DNA from 4 places in the Allobosea sp. P1_B10 genome. Region 2 is predicted to be linked to each of the others. Evidence: predicted binding sites of a transcription regulator. Region 2 holds the regulator's gene; each other region holds the start of a gene.
What was found. The regulator PhoB, encoded in region 2, activates phosphate uptake and scavenging genes when phosphate is short. The targets are predictions, from matches to a motif close to TGTCATNNANCTGTCAT.
Positions count from the first base shown of each region.

Region 1: the regulator PhoB is predicted to act here: its motif matches at 2,021-2,037, upstream of AC1D2L_RS03430 (DUF47 domain-containing protein).
Region 3: the regulator PhoB is predicted to act here: its motif matches at 1,717-1,733, upstream of AC1D2L_RS06930 (BtaA family protein).
Region 4: the regulator PhoB is predicted to act here: its motif matches at 1,953-1,969, upstream of phnC (phosphonate ABC transporter ATP-binding protein).

Region 1 is NZ_JBFTZP010000001.1:680,799-683,872, forward strand. Features, by position in the region: gene AC1D2L_RS03425 (inorganic phosphate transporter) at 112-1,125, opposite strand; gene AC1D2L_RS03430 (DUF47 domain-containing protein) at 1,135-1,779, opposite strand; gene AC1D2L_RS03435 (ABC transporter substrate-binding protein) at 2,117-3,074, shown strand, end outside.
Region 2 is NZ_JBFTZP010000003.1:37,399-40,472, forward strand. Features, by position in the region: gene pstB (phosphate ABC transporter ATP-binding protein PstB) at 29-829, shown strand; gene phoU (phosphate signaling complex protein PhoU) at 881-1,600, shown strand; gene phoB (phosphate regulon transcriptional regulator PhoB) at 1,740-2,438, shown strand; gene thiE (thiamine phosphate synthase) at 2,631-3,074, opposite strand, start outside.
Region 3 is NZ_JBFTZP010000002.1:458,799-461,872, forward strand. Features, by position in the region: gene AC1D2L_RS06915 (acyl-CoA dehydrogenase family protein) at 1-512, shown strand, start outside; gene AC1D2L_RS06920 (VHL beta domain-containing protein) at 665-1,009, shown strand; gene msrB (peptide-methionine (R)-S-oxide reductase MsrB) at 1,108-1,536, opposite strand; gene AC1D2L_RS06930 (BtaA family protein) at 1,788-3,038, shown strand; gene AC1D2L_RS06935 (class I SAM-dependent methyltransferase) at 3,041-3,074, shown strand, end outside.
Region 4 is NZ_JBFTZP010000008.1:119,632-122,705, reverse strand. Features, by position in the region: gene phnD (phosphonate ABC transporter substrate-binding protein) at 43-960, opposite strand; gene phnC (phosphonate ABC transporter ATP-binding protein) at 1,034-1,852, opposite strand; gene AC1D2L_RS17155 (TetR/AcrR family transcriptional regulator) at 2,038-2,667, opposite strand; gene AC1D2L_RS17150 (efflux RND transporter periplasmic adaptor subunit) at 2,804-3,074, shown strand, end outside.

The DNA of each region.
Region 1 (3,074 bases), on a different contig from region 2:
TATCAGAAATAGGCGCCCTCGCGGGCGCCTATTTTCGTTTCAGGACAATGCGTTGGCGTGAGCGGGGCTGGGAGTATCCGTGCCCGCTGCCGTTGAGCGGGAGCGCGGCCGCTACCGCCCGGTCAGGAACCAGCCTGAGGCTGCGTAGCCGAGCGCCGAGATCACACCCGCCATCGGCATTGTCACGACCCAGGCGAAGACGATGCCGCGGGCCACGCCCCATCGGACGGCCGTGACGCGCCGCGCCGCGCCGACGCCGACGATGGCGCCCGTGATGGTGTGCGTGGTCGAGACGGGGATGCCGAGATAGGTCGCCATGAACAGCGTGATTGCGCCGCCGGTCTCGGCACAAAAGCCCTGCTGCGGCGAGAGGCGCGTGATCTTCGAGCCCATGGTGTGGACGATGCGCCAGCCGCCGCAGAGCGTGCCGAGTGCCATCGCAGTCTGGCAGGAGATGACCACCCAGAACGGGACCGCGAAGGTGTCGCCCATCATGCCGTGCGAGAACAGAAGCACCGCGATGATGCCCATCGTCTTCTGCGCGTCATTGGCGCCGTGCCCCAGCGAATAGAGCGAAGCCGAGACGAATTGGAGAGCGCGGAAGGTGCTGTCGGCCTTGATCGGTGCGACGCGCAGGAAGCTCCATGAGACGATCAGGACGAGCAGCAACGCCAGCGCAAAGCCCAGTGCCGGCGACATGAAGATCGCGAGGACCGTCTTGCCGAGTCCCCACCACACGATCGACGAGAAGCCGACCTTGCTGAGCCCTGCCCCGACGAGCCCACCTATCAGCGCGTGCGACGAACTGGACGGGATGCCGGCGACCCAGGTGACGACGTTCCAGACGATGGCGCCGCTCAGCGCACCGAAGATGACGCGGTCGTCGATGATCGCCGCCTGCACGATGCCGGAGCCTACCGTCTGCGCGACGTGCAGACCGAAGAACAGGAAGGCGATGAAATTGAAGAACGCCGCCCAGAACACGGCCCAGCGCGGCGCCAGCACCCGGGTCGAGACGATGGTGGCAATCGAGTTCGCTGCGTCATGCAAGCCGTTCAGGAAATCGAACAGCAACGCGACGGCGATCAGGAAGATAAGGGCAGGAGCGACGCTGGACAGATCCACGAGGGTCGCTCAGAGGTGTTCGAGGACGATGCGGCTGACGCGCTTGGCAACATCCTCGAAGCGGTCCACCACCTTCTCGAGATGGTCGTAAATCTCGGCGCCGACAATGAAGCCCATGGTGTCGGAGGCCTGATGGTCCTTGAACAGCGTTTTCATGCCCTGATCGTAGAGCCTGTCGGAACGCTCCTCGATGGCCCCGATCTGCTTGGCCAGCGCACCGATTGCAACCGCGTGCTTCTTGATGTCACGCAGCATGGGCAGCAGCACGGTGACGCGCTCGGCTGCCTGGACGATGACCGCACCGAGTTCTTCCATGCAGGGCTGGAAGCTTTCGACCTCGAACAGCGTGATGGACTTGGCCGTCTTCTGCATCTGGTCGATGGCATCGTCCATCGAGCCGATCAGTTCCTCGATGTCACCGCGATCGAACGGCGTGATGAACGTCCGCCCGACTTCCAGCATGACCTGACCGGCGATGTCGTCGGCGCGATTCTCCTGCTCGTAGATCGCCTCGCAGCCGGGCTCGATCGCCGTCCTGCCCGACAGGAGCGCGTCGAGCGCGCCTGCGCCTGCGACCAGGGTCGCGGCATGGCGCTCGAACAGATCGAAGAACTTGTCTTCTTTAGGCAGGAGCTTCTGAAACCAAGCAAGCATCAGAGCCGCCTTTCGTCATTGAATTGTCGCAGGTGGCGATAGGCGCTCCCAGTTTGGCTGTAAAGGCGAAGCGTCGCGTTTCAGGGGAGAACTCTCACTGGACGTGGATTCGCGACTGAGAATGCATCGAAAATCTGCGTAAAAGCCGCCGTCCGGGCATGACGCAACGCAAACTTCATTCCCCGCGCCTGCGATTAAGCCGTCTTCGGCCAAAGACCGAGATGACACGCCCACCCCTTTTGTGACAGCTTTATGACTTGCCGCAGGTGGACCTGCGGCCTGCCTTGGATCGCCCGACCTCGATGTCGGCGATCTCTAACAAATTCGGGAGGACACCATGATCAACCGCAGGATCGCGCTTGCGACCGCTATCGGTTTGGGCCTGACGGCCTCGGCCGCATTCGCGCAGGCCCCGTCGGGCAAGGTCACGGTTGTGACCTCGTTTTCCAAGGACGTTACCGACCCCATCAAGAAGGCTTTCGAGAAGGCCGTTCCGGGCGTGACGCTGGAAGTCCAGAACCGCAACACCAATGCCGGCGTGAAGTATCTCGAGGAGACCAAGGCCAACAACCAGGTCGACCTGTTCTGGGCCTCGGCGCCCGATGCCTTCGAGGTGCTCAAGGGCAAGAAGCTGCTCTCGGCGTACAAGCCCAAAGCGACCGGCATCCCGGAAAAGATCGGCTCCTACCCGATCAACGATCCCGCCGGCTTCTATTCCGGCTTCGCCGCGTCGGGCTACGGCATCATGTGGAACGAGCGCTACGCCAAGGCCAACAAGCTGCCCGACCCCAAGGAATGGCAGGACCTCGCCAAGCCGATCTTCTACGATCACGTCTCGATCGCGGCGCCCTCGCGCTCCGGTACGACGCACCTGACCGTCGAAACCGTCCTGCAGGGCGAGGGCTGGGACAAGGGCTGGCGCACGATCAAGGAGATGTCGGGCAACTTCCGGGCGATCAACGAGCGCTCCTTCGGCGTGCCCGAGGCGGTCAACTCCGGCCAGGTCGGCGTCGGCATCGTCATCGATTTCTTCGCCTTCTCGGCGCAGGCGTCGGGCTTCCCCGTAAAGTTCGTCTATCCGAGCGTGACCACCGTCGTGCCCGCCAATGTCGGGATCGTTTCCAACCCGCCCAACAAGGCGGCGGCCGAGGCCTTCGTCGAGTTCCTGCTGTCGCCGACGGGCCAGGAAGTCCTGCTCGAGCCGAGCATCCGCCGCCTGCCGGTCAACCCGGCCGTCTACGCCAAGGCCGGCGCCGACTATCCCAACCCCTTCACCGATCCGCGCTTCCAGAAGA
Region 2 (3,074 bases):
GTCGCGTCCGATCTGAAGGAACCTGTCGATGCTTTCGACCCTTGAACTCTCCCCGCAGACGCTCGATGCCGAAGCCCCGGTGCGGATCGCGGTCAAGAACCTCGATTTCTACTATGGCGAGCACAAGGCCCTGAAGGGCGTGAACCTCGATTTCCGCGACCGCCATGTCACGGCGCTGATCGGCCCCTCGGGCTGCGGCAAGTCGACCCTGCTGCGCATCTTCAACCGCATCTACTCGCTCTATCCCGAGCAGCGGGCCACCGGCGAGGTCATGCTCGACGGGCGCAACGTCATCTCCAACGATATCGACGTCAACGAGCTGCGCTCGCGCATCGGCATGGTCTTCCAGAAGCCGACGCCCTTCCCGATGTCGATCTACGACAACGTCGCCTTCGGCATCCGCCTCTACGAGAAGCCGCCGAAATCCGAGCTCGACGACCGCGTCGAGGGCGCCCTGCGTCGCGCCGCGCTCTGGGACGAGGTCAAGGACAAGCTCAAGGCCTCCGGCATGGGCCTGTCGGGCGGACAGCAGCAGCGGCTGTGCATTGCGCGCACCATCGCGCAGCGCCCCGAGGTCATCCTGTTCGACGAGCCGACCTCGGCGCTGGACCCGATCTCGACCGGCAAGATCGAGGACCTGCTGGAGCAGTTGAAGACCGACTTCACGATCGTCATCGTGACCCACAACATGCAGCAGGCGGCTCGTATCTCGCAGTACACCGCCTTCATGTATCTCGGCGAGGTCATCGAGTTCGCGCCGACCAACACCATCTTCATGAACCCGCATAAGAGGCAGACGCAGGACTACGTGACCGGCCGCTTCGGCTGAAGCGTTCCAGACGATCCGCTCTCCAGCCCGCGCCGCCAAGGGAATAACGCCATGTCCGACCACATCGTCCGCTCCTATGACGCCGAACTGGAATCGCTGCGCCGCAGCCTTGCCGAGATGGGCGGCATGTCCGAGCGCATGCTCGGCGATTCCACCGTCGCGCTGGTGCGTCGCGACACCACCCTGGCGCAGAAGGTGATCGCCGCCGACCAGCGGCTCGACAACCTGCAGCGCGATGTCGAGGAGCGGGCGGTGCTGACCATCGCGCGCCGCCAGCCGCTCGCCAACGACCTGCGCGAGCTGATCTCGGCGATCCGCATCGCCTCGGACATCGAGCGCGTCGGCGATCTCGCCAAGAACATCGCTAAGCGCGCGGTCGCTATCTCCGGCCAGTTCCAGCCGCCGCATCGCGCCGTGGTCGGCCTCGAGCATATGAGCCGCCTGGTGCAGGCCCAGCTCAAGGACGTTCTCGACGCCTATGCCGCCGGCAATGAGCAGAAGGCGCTGGAGGTCTGGCACCGTGATGGCGAGATCGATGCGCTCTACACCTCGCTCTTCCGCGAGCTGCTGACCTATATGATGGAAGATCCGCGCAACATCACCTTCTGCACGCATCTCCTGTTCTGCGCCAAGAACGTCGAGCGTATCGGCGACCACACCACCAACATCGCCGAGACCATCCACTATCTGGTTACCGGCGAGTCGCTCGATCTCAATCGCCCGAAGATCGACACCACAGACATCAGCGTCGAGGCCGTCACGGGGCGGTGATACGTACGGCCAATGCGGACGCGTCATTCTCGGGCGAAGCGAAGCGCAGACCCGAGAATCTCATGACAGAATTGCATTGGTCCAGAGATGGTCGGGTCAAGCCCGACCATGACGTCAAGTCTTCAAACGGAAACGCGCCATGCCCGCACGCATCCTGATCGTCGAGGACGAGGAGCCGTTGACGCTCCTGCTGCGCTACAACCTGGAGGCCGAAGGCTTTGAGGTCGACAGCGTCGCGCGCGGCGACGACGCCGAACTGCACCTTCGCGACCACACGCCCGACCTCGTCCTGCTCGACTGGATGCTGCCGGGGCTGTCTGGAATCGAACTTTGCCGGCGCCTGCGGACCCGCCGCGACACAGAGCGCGTACCGATCATCATGCTGACCGCACGCGGCGAGGAGACCGAGCGCGTGCGCGGCCTGGCGACCGGCGCCGACGACTATGTCGTCAAGCCGTTCTCTCTGCCGGAACTGATCGCGCGCATCCAGGCGCTGCTGCGCCGGGCCAAGCCCGGCCATGTCGCAGGGCTGCTGACGGCGGGCGATCTCGAACTCGACCGCACCACCCGCCGCGTCCGCCGCGCCGGTACAGAGCTGCATCTGGGCCCGACTGAGTTCCGGCTGCTTGAATTCCTGATGCAGGCTCCCGGCCGCGTCTATTCGCGCGCCCAGCTGCTCGACGCCGTCTGGGGCCGCGACGTCTATATCGACGAGCGCACGGTCGACGTGCATGTCGGGCGCCTGCGCAAGGCGATCACGCCGGGCGACGCCAAGGACCCGCTGCGCACGGTGCGGGGCTCAGGCTACGCCTTCGACGAGACGTTTGCGCGCAGCTGAGGGCACAGCCTCCGTCGTCATTCCGGGGTGCCCCACAGGGGCGAGCCCGGAACCCGTGACGACGGTCAAAACTCTGTCTGATCGGCTGAGTCGTCATTGCGAGCGCAGCGAAGCAATCCAGTCTTTGTAGAGCGCTACGCCCTGCTGGATTGCTTCGTCGCTGCGCTCCTCGCAATGACGGTGGTGCGTCGCTCAGAGAGCCGCGCGCAGCCGGCGCGTATCGCCCTCGACATCATCGCCGCCGAACACCGCGCCGATCACGGCGATGCCGTCTGCTCCCGCTGCCATCACACTCGCCGCATTCTGCGCCGTGATGCCCGCGATCGCGCCGATTGGCAGCGCGCCCAGCACCGTGCGGGCCTGTTCGCGCAGCGCGGCATAGCCATCGAGCCCGAGCGGTGCGTCGGCATTGTCCTTGTGGACCGTCGCGAAGATTCCGCCGATGCAGGCATAGTCGATCCGCGCCGAGCCGCGATAGGGCAACTCGCTGGCGTTTTTCAGCGTGGCACCGATGATCGCGCTTTCGCCGAGCAGGCGGCGCGCATCGGCAAGCTCCATGTCGTCGGCTCCGACATGGACGCCGTCCGCGCCTGAGGCCAGCGCGACGTCGATGCGGTCATTGATCAATAGCGGCAC
Region 3 (3,074 bases), on a different contig from region 2:
GGGCGCCGATCGCCAAATACTGGGTGGCCAAGCGCACGCCGGCCGTCGTCGTCGAGGCGCTGGAATGCCATGGCGGCAACGGCTTCATCGAGGAGAACCCGATGGCGCGGCATTATCGCGAGGCGCCGCTGAACTCCGTCTGGGAAGGCTCGGGCAATGTCATCTGCCTCGACGTGCTGCGCTCGCTCGAGCGCGAGCCGGGGTCGCTGGCAGCCCTGCTAGACGAGTTGCGCCAAGTGAAGGGCGCGGACCGGCGCTACGATGCTCAACTGGCGGCGCTGACTGGGGGATTGCCAGGGCTGATCGGCCATGAGGGCCAGGCCCGGCGGCTGACGGAGCGGCTGGCCGTGATGCTGCAGGCCTCGCTGCTGTTGCGCTACTCGTCGCACAAGGTCGCCGACGCCTTCATCGCGTCGCGGCTCGAGGGGCGTTGGTCTGGTCACTTTGGCGACCTCCCACACAGCGTCGATGCGGCCGCGCTGGCGCGACGGGCGGTGCCGGTGTCGGGCTGAGCCAAGTGGTGACGCTCTAAACCTGCAAGACTGAAAATGGCAACGCGAACAGCGCCTTCGGGATGTTGTTTGACGTTGCGTAAGTTCGTTTTGGCCGTCATGACGACCGGACGGCAGCATTCCGCTGGCCGGCCCGCCGGATCATCATTCCAATGTCCATGCTTAAAAATATCTGCGTCGCTTTTGTCGGCCTGACGATTTCGACCGCCGCGCTGGCTGCCGAAGACTGCACGAGCGAGCGCTCGATCAAGTCAGCGGATAGCAACCAGGCTGCCAAGGTTCAGTTCAAGAACGACAGCAAGAGCCGCGTCAAGATTTACTGGCTGAACTATGAGGGCAAGCGCGAGCACTACAGCGATGTGGCCCCCGGCCGCAGCTATAGCCAGGACACGTTCATGACGCACCCATGGGTCGTCACCGATACGAGCGGTCAGTGCATCCTGCTGTTCAGGCCGCTGCCCGGCGCCACGGTCGCGACGATCAAGAACGTCGACTGAACCAAAAGGGGCTTCGCGGGAGCGCACCCGCGAAGCCCTGATTTTGCGAGAAGGCCGATCAAGGCGCGTTCCGGCTCGAACGCGATCGGCAATAGACCTTACGCCGCCGGCGCAAAATCCATTGCGACGCCGTTCATGCAGTAGCGCAGGCCAGTGGGCGGCGGGCCGTCGGGGAAGACGTGGCCGAGATGGCCGCCGCAGCGGGCGCAGTGCACTTCCGTGCGGACCATGCCGAATTTGCGGTCCTCCGTGACGCCGACCGCGCCTTCGAGCGGCTGGTCGAAGCTCGGCCAGCCCGTGCCGCTCTCGAACTTCTTGCCGGCGGTGAACAACGGATTGCCGCAACCGGCGCAGGTGAAGGTGCCGGCGCGCTTTTCGTAGTTCAGGGCGCAGGAACCGGCGCGCTCGGTGCCATGCTCGCGCAACACATGATACTGCTCGGGCGTGAGCTTGGCGCGCCACTCGGCCTCCGAGAACTGCACCGGGAAGGTCTCGTCCTGGCTCTTCTCTGTCCCGAACATGCTCATCAGGCCCATATCCGTCTCCTTCTCTGCCGCGGGCCAATGGCCCGGCCGCTACGTTCAGCAGCTTCGTGTTCGAAGCGCAATATGGCGATCGTCGCGCGGATTTCAGCCCCGAACCGCCGCAATCGGTTTCACGTTCCTGTTGACCGCGCGCTTGCGCCTGCAACTGCCGGGGCGCGCAGGCGTCACCCCACCGTCACGCTGCTTCTCTAGTCGGATCGCCATCGCAGTGAGCCGACCAAGAGGCGGAAACGATGCAGACAGCGCGGGCGGTTCGGCGTGAGACGGCATCGGGGCTGACGACGGCGGTGCATCGCAGCAAGGCGTTGTCGAAGGCGGGGCTGTCGGAACGGCTCTTCACGCTCGCCTTTTCCGGGCTGGTCTATCCGCAGATCTGGGAGGATCCAGTCGTCGACATGGAGGCGCTCGCCCTGCGGCACGACGATCATGTCGTCGCGATCGCCTCGGGCTCGTGCAACATCCTGTCCTATCTCACAGCGCAGCCCGCGAGGATCAGCGCGGTCGACCTGAACGGCGCCCATATCGCGCTCGGCCGGTTGAAGCTTGCGGCGCTGGCCAATCTCGACTGCCACGACGATTTCCTGAGTCTGTTCGGGCAGGCTCGCGCGCCCGCCAACATTGCGCTCTACGACCGCGGCATCGCACCCCATCTAGACCCGGTGTCGCGCGCCTATTGGGAGGGGCGCGGCCTCGATGGGCGCCGACGCATCAGCATGTTCGCGCGGAATTTCTATCGCTTTGGACTGCTCGGCCGCTTCATCGGCGCGTGCCACCTGCTCGGACGCATGCTCGGCTGCGACCCCCGCGTGATGCTCCAGGCCCGCGACATGGACGAGCAACGCGCCCTGTTCGAGCGCCATCTCGCGCCGGTCTTCGACAAGCCTTTCGTGCGCTGGCTGATCCGCCAGCCGGCCTCGCTCTATGGGCTCGGCATTCCTCCAGCCCAGTACAAAGCGCTGGCTGCCGAGGGCGACGCCGGCATTCGCGGCGTCCTGCGCCACAGGCTCGAGCGGCTGGCCTGCGGCTTCGACCTCAAGACGAACTATTTCGCTCGACAGGCTTTTGGCCGCAGCTATGCGCCTGGCCCGGATGCCGCAGTGCCCCCCTATCTGCAGCGCGAGCATTTCGCGGTCGTCAAGGCGGGTGGATCGCGTGTCGGCTATCACCAGAGTGCGATTACCGCCTATCTCGAGAACCAGCCGGCCGAGAGTTGCGATGCCTATGTCCTCCTCGATGCCCAGGACTGGATGAACGATACCGAACTGACCGGCCTCTGGGCGCAGATCACGCGAACGGCCCGGCCGGGAGCACGGGTGATCTTCCGGACCGCAGCCGACGAGCGCCTGCTGCCGGGGCGCGTCCCGGCGGGGATCCTCGATCGCTGGGACTATCGGGAGGCGGCGAGCCGCAGGCTTGGCGAGCAGGACCGCTCGTCGATCTACGGCGCCTTCCACCTCTATGTCCTGTCCGGGCCGGCGTCTTGACCATGGCGCGCGCGCTCGGGGACGCTGCTGGGCTGA
Region 4 (3,074 bases), on a different contig from region 2:
GTCGGGACAAGCCCGACCATGACGGGAAAGACGTTCGAACGCTTACGAGGACTTCTTCTTGCGCAGCGCGTCGACGAACTTGTTGAGCTCGACGATCGGGTCGTAGGCCGCGTTGTCGGTCGCGACGAGCGGGCCCTGCTTGCCTTCATAGATCTTGTCGAAGGCGACCTTGTCTTTCGTGTTGAGGTTCAGGACAGCGTCGCGGATCGAGGCCTTGAGGGATTCCGGGAGCTCGGTGAGGTACGCCATCGGCGAGTTCACGATCAGCTCGGACTTGTAGATGATCCGGAAATCGTCGGCCTTGACCATCTTCTTGCGGTCCATGCGCAGCAGATTGGATTCCTGCTCGTCGTTCCACCAGTTGGCAGCGACGTCGACGGTGCCCTGGCCGAGCGCGATCACCGCGTTCTCATGGCTGCCGGTGTAGACGACCTTGCCGAAATAGGTCTCGGGATCGATCTTCATGCCGTCGAGCGCGAAGCGCGGCACATTGTTGCCGGAAGTCGAGTTGGGGTCGACGAGGCCGAGATTCTTGCCCTTGAGGTCCTCGACCTTCTGATAGGGCGAGTCCTTCTTCACATAGAACACCGAGTGGTAGCCCTTGGTGCCGTCGAGATTGGTCTCGATGGCGAAGGCGTCGACCTTGGCGCCGGTCATGCGGGCACGGGCGAAGGAGGAGGGCCCGTAGGAGGCGATATGGATGTTGCCGGCGCGCTGGCCCTCGATGATCGCCGCATAGTCATTGGCGATGCGCAGCGTGACCTTGGTGCCGAGCTCCTTCGCGAGATAGTTCACGAAAGGGGTGTAGCGCTCGACGACGCCCGAGGCGTTTTCCGACGGGATGATGGCGAAGATCAACTCGGGATACTTGGCCTTCCAGTCCTGGGCGAAAGCGGGGGCGGCGAGCACGCCGGCAACGCCGGCGGCGGCGAGCGCAAGGGTGTGACGACGGGTCAGCATGGTGATGTTCCTGTTGGCTGTCGGGTTGGTGTTCTTCACGTCTGGAAAGGCTTCCGGAGCGGCTCGGGGCCGCTCAGGCGACGTTCTGCTTGGCGCGCCGGGCCTCGGAGGCGGCAATGGCGTCGAGCGCATCGAGCGCCTCGGCGCCGGCGTCCTTGGCCTCGATGCCGTAGAGTTCGGCCGCGATGTCCTGGGTGAGTGCATGGGGCGGGCCGTCGAAGACGATCCTGCCAGCGGCCATGCCGATCAGGCGGTCGCAGTATTTCGACGCGATATCGAGGTGATGCAGGTTGCAGACGACGGTGATGCCGTCCTCGCGATTGATGCGGAACAGCGCATCCATGACGACCTGCGTGTTGCGGGGATCGAGCGAGGCGATCGGCTCGTCGGCGAGGATGATCTTGGGCTCCTGCACCAGGGCACGGGCGATCGCTACGCGCTGCTGCTGGCCGCCCGACAGGGTCTCGGCGCGCTGCGCCAGGAGATGGCCCATGTCGAGCCGCTCGAGCGCGGCGATGGCGCGGATCTTGTCGTCCTGGGAAAAGCTCTTCACCAGCGTCAGCGGCAGCGAGCGATGGTTCAGCCGGCCGAGCAGGACGTTGGTCAGCACGTCGAGGCGCCCGACCAGGTTGAACTGCTGGAAGATCATCGCGGTGTCGCGGCGCCAGGCGCGCAGGGAGGCGCCCTTGAGCCTGGTGACGTCGCGATCCTCCGAGAGGATGCGCCCCTCGCTCGGCTCGGCCAGGCGGTTGAGCATGCGAAGCAGGGTGGATTTGCCGGCGCCGGAGCGGCCGATCACGCCGATCATCTCGCCGCGCGGCAGCGACAGGGTCACGTTGTCGACGGCGGCTTTGCCGTTGAAGCGCTTGGTCAGGCCTTCGATGCGCATCATCGTGTGATCCCGCTCATGAGCCGAGCGCGACATCGTTCGGGACCGGCTTTGGGCCGCCCGAGGTCGCGCTCTTGAACGGGGGATCAGCTAGTCCTGCGAGATGACAGGCGGGTGACGGTGGTGGCGCCGCGACGGTGAATGCGGTGCAGGGGCGAAGCCGCGTCCCGCGACCGCCTGCAGCTTTTTCAGGCGAGTGCCGATCCGCGCAGGAGCGTCGTCACGCAGGAGCGGATATAGGCCTTCCGCTCGGCGGCGGAGACGGGGGGGACGCCGAGCAGGCCCCGGATCTGATGAAAACCGCGCAGCATGCCCATGAACTGCTCGACCATCCGCTTGGCGTCGGCCTCCTGCAGAGTGGCGTTGGGCTCGTCACGCAGATGTGAACGCTGCATCAACACCGCCGACAGGTCATCGATCATGCGCTTCGCGCCCGCTTCATAGGCAGCGCGGCCTATGTCGGGAAAGCGCGCAGCGGCGCTCAGAACCAGGCGATGGAGGTCGAGAGACGCCGGGTTCAGCATCATCTCCATGGTCTCCTCGCCGAGCCGGACGAGGAGGGTTTCGAGATCCGATTCCGCCTCTTTTCGGGTCGGCTTGCGCAGCGAGATCGTCAGCTTATCTGTCAATTCGGCACAAATTGCGCGGAACAGGGATTCCTTGTCGGTGAAGTGGCTGTAGATCGTCTGCTTGGAAACCCCGGCACGCTGCGCGATCTGGTCGAGGCTGGCCCGGTCGAAGCCCTCCGCGAGGAACATCTCCGAGGCGGCCCTGGTAATCGCGTCATGCTTGTCCGGACGTGACTTTTCCGCTGGCATGCGAGATGCATCTGCGGCACTCGGCTCGGAATGGTGGTATGAAGACACCATAAGTCACGTTTCCGCTAAAGTCGGGCCTTATCAAACTAGACCGTCCAGTCTAAAATACGCACGCGGTTTCGGAGCGTCCAGTCTAATGAAGCGGTTCCTACTTCTCGTCCTGCTCGCCGGCGTGGCCGGTGGCGGCTACTATGGCTACCGCAACTTCAAACCGGGCGCCGAAACGACGCAGGCGCGGGCGGCTACGAACCCGCAGGCGATGGGTGTTCCCGTCGAGGTCGGCAAGATCGAGACCATGACCGTCAACGAGGAGGTCGAGGCTCTCGGCACCCTGGCGGCAGACGAGTCCGTCGTGATCGCGCCCGAGATTGCCGGCCGCGTCGTCTTCCTCGGCTTCAAGGAAGGCG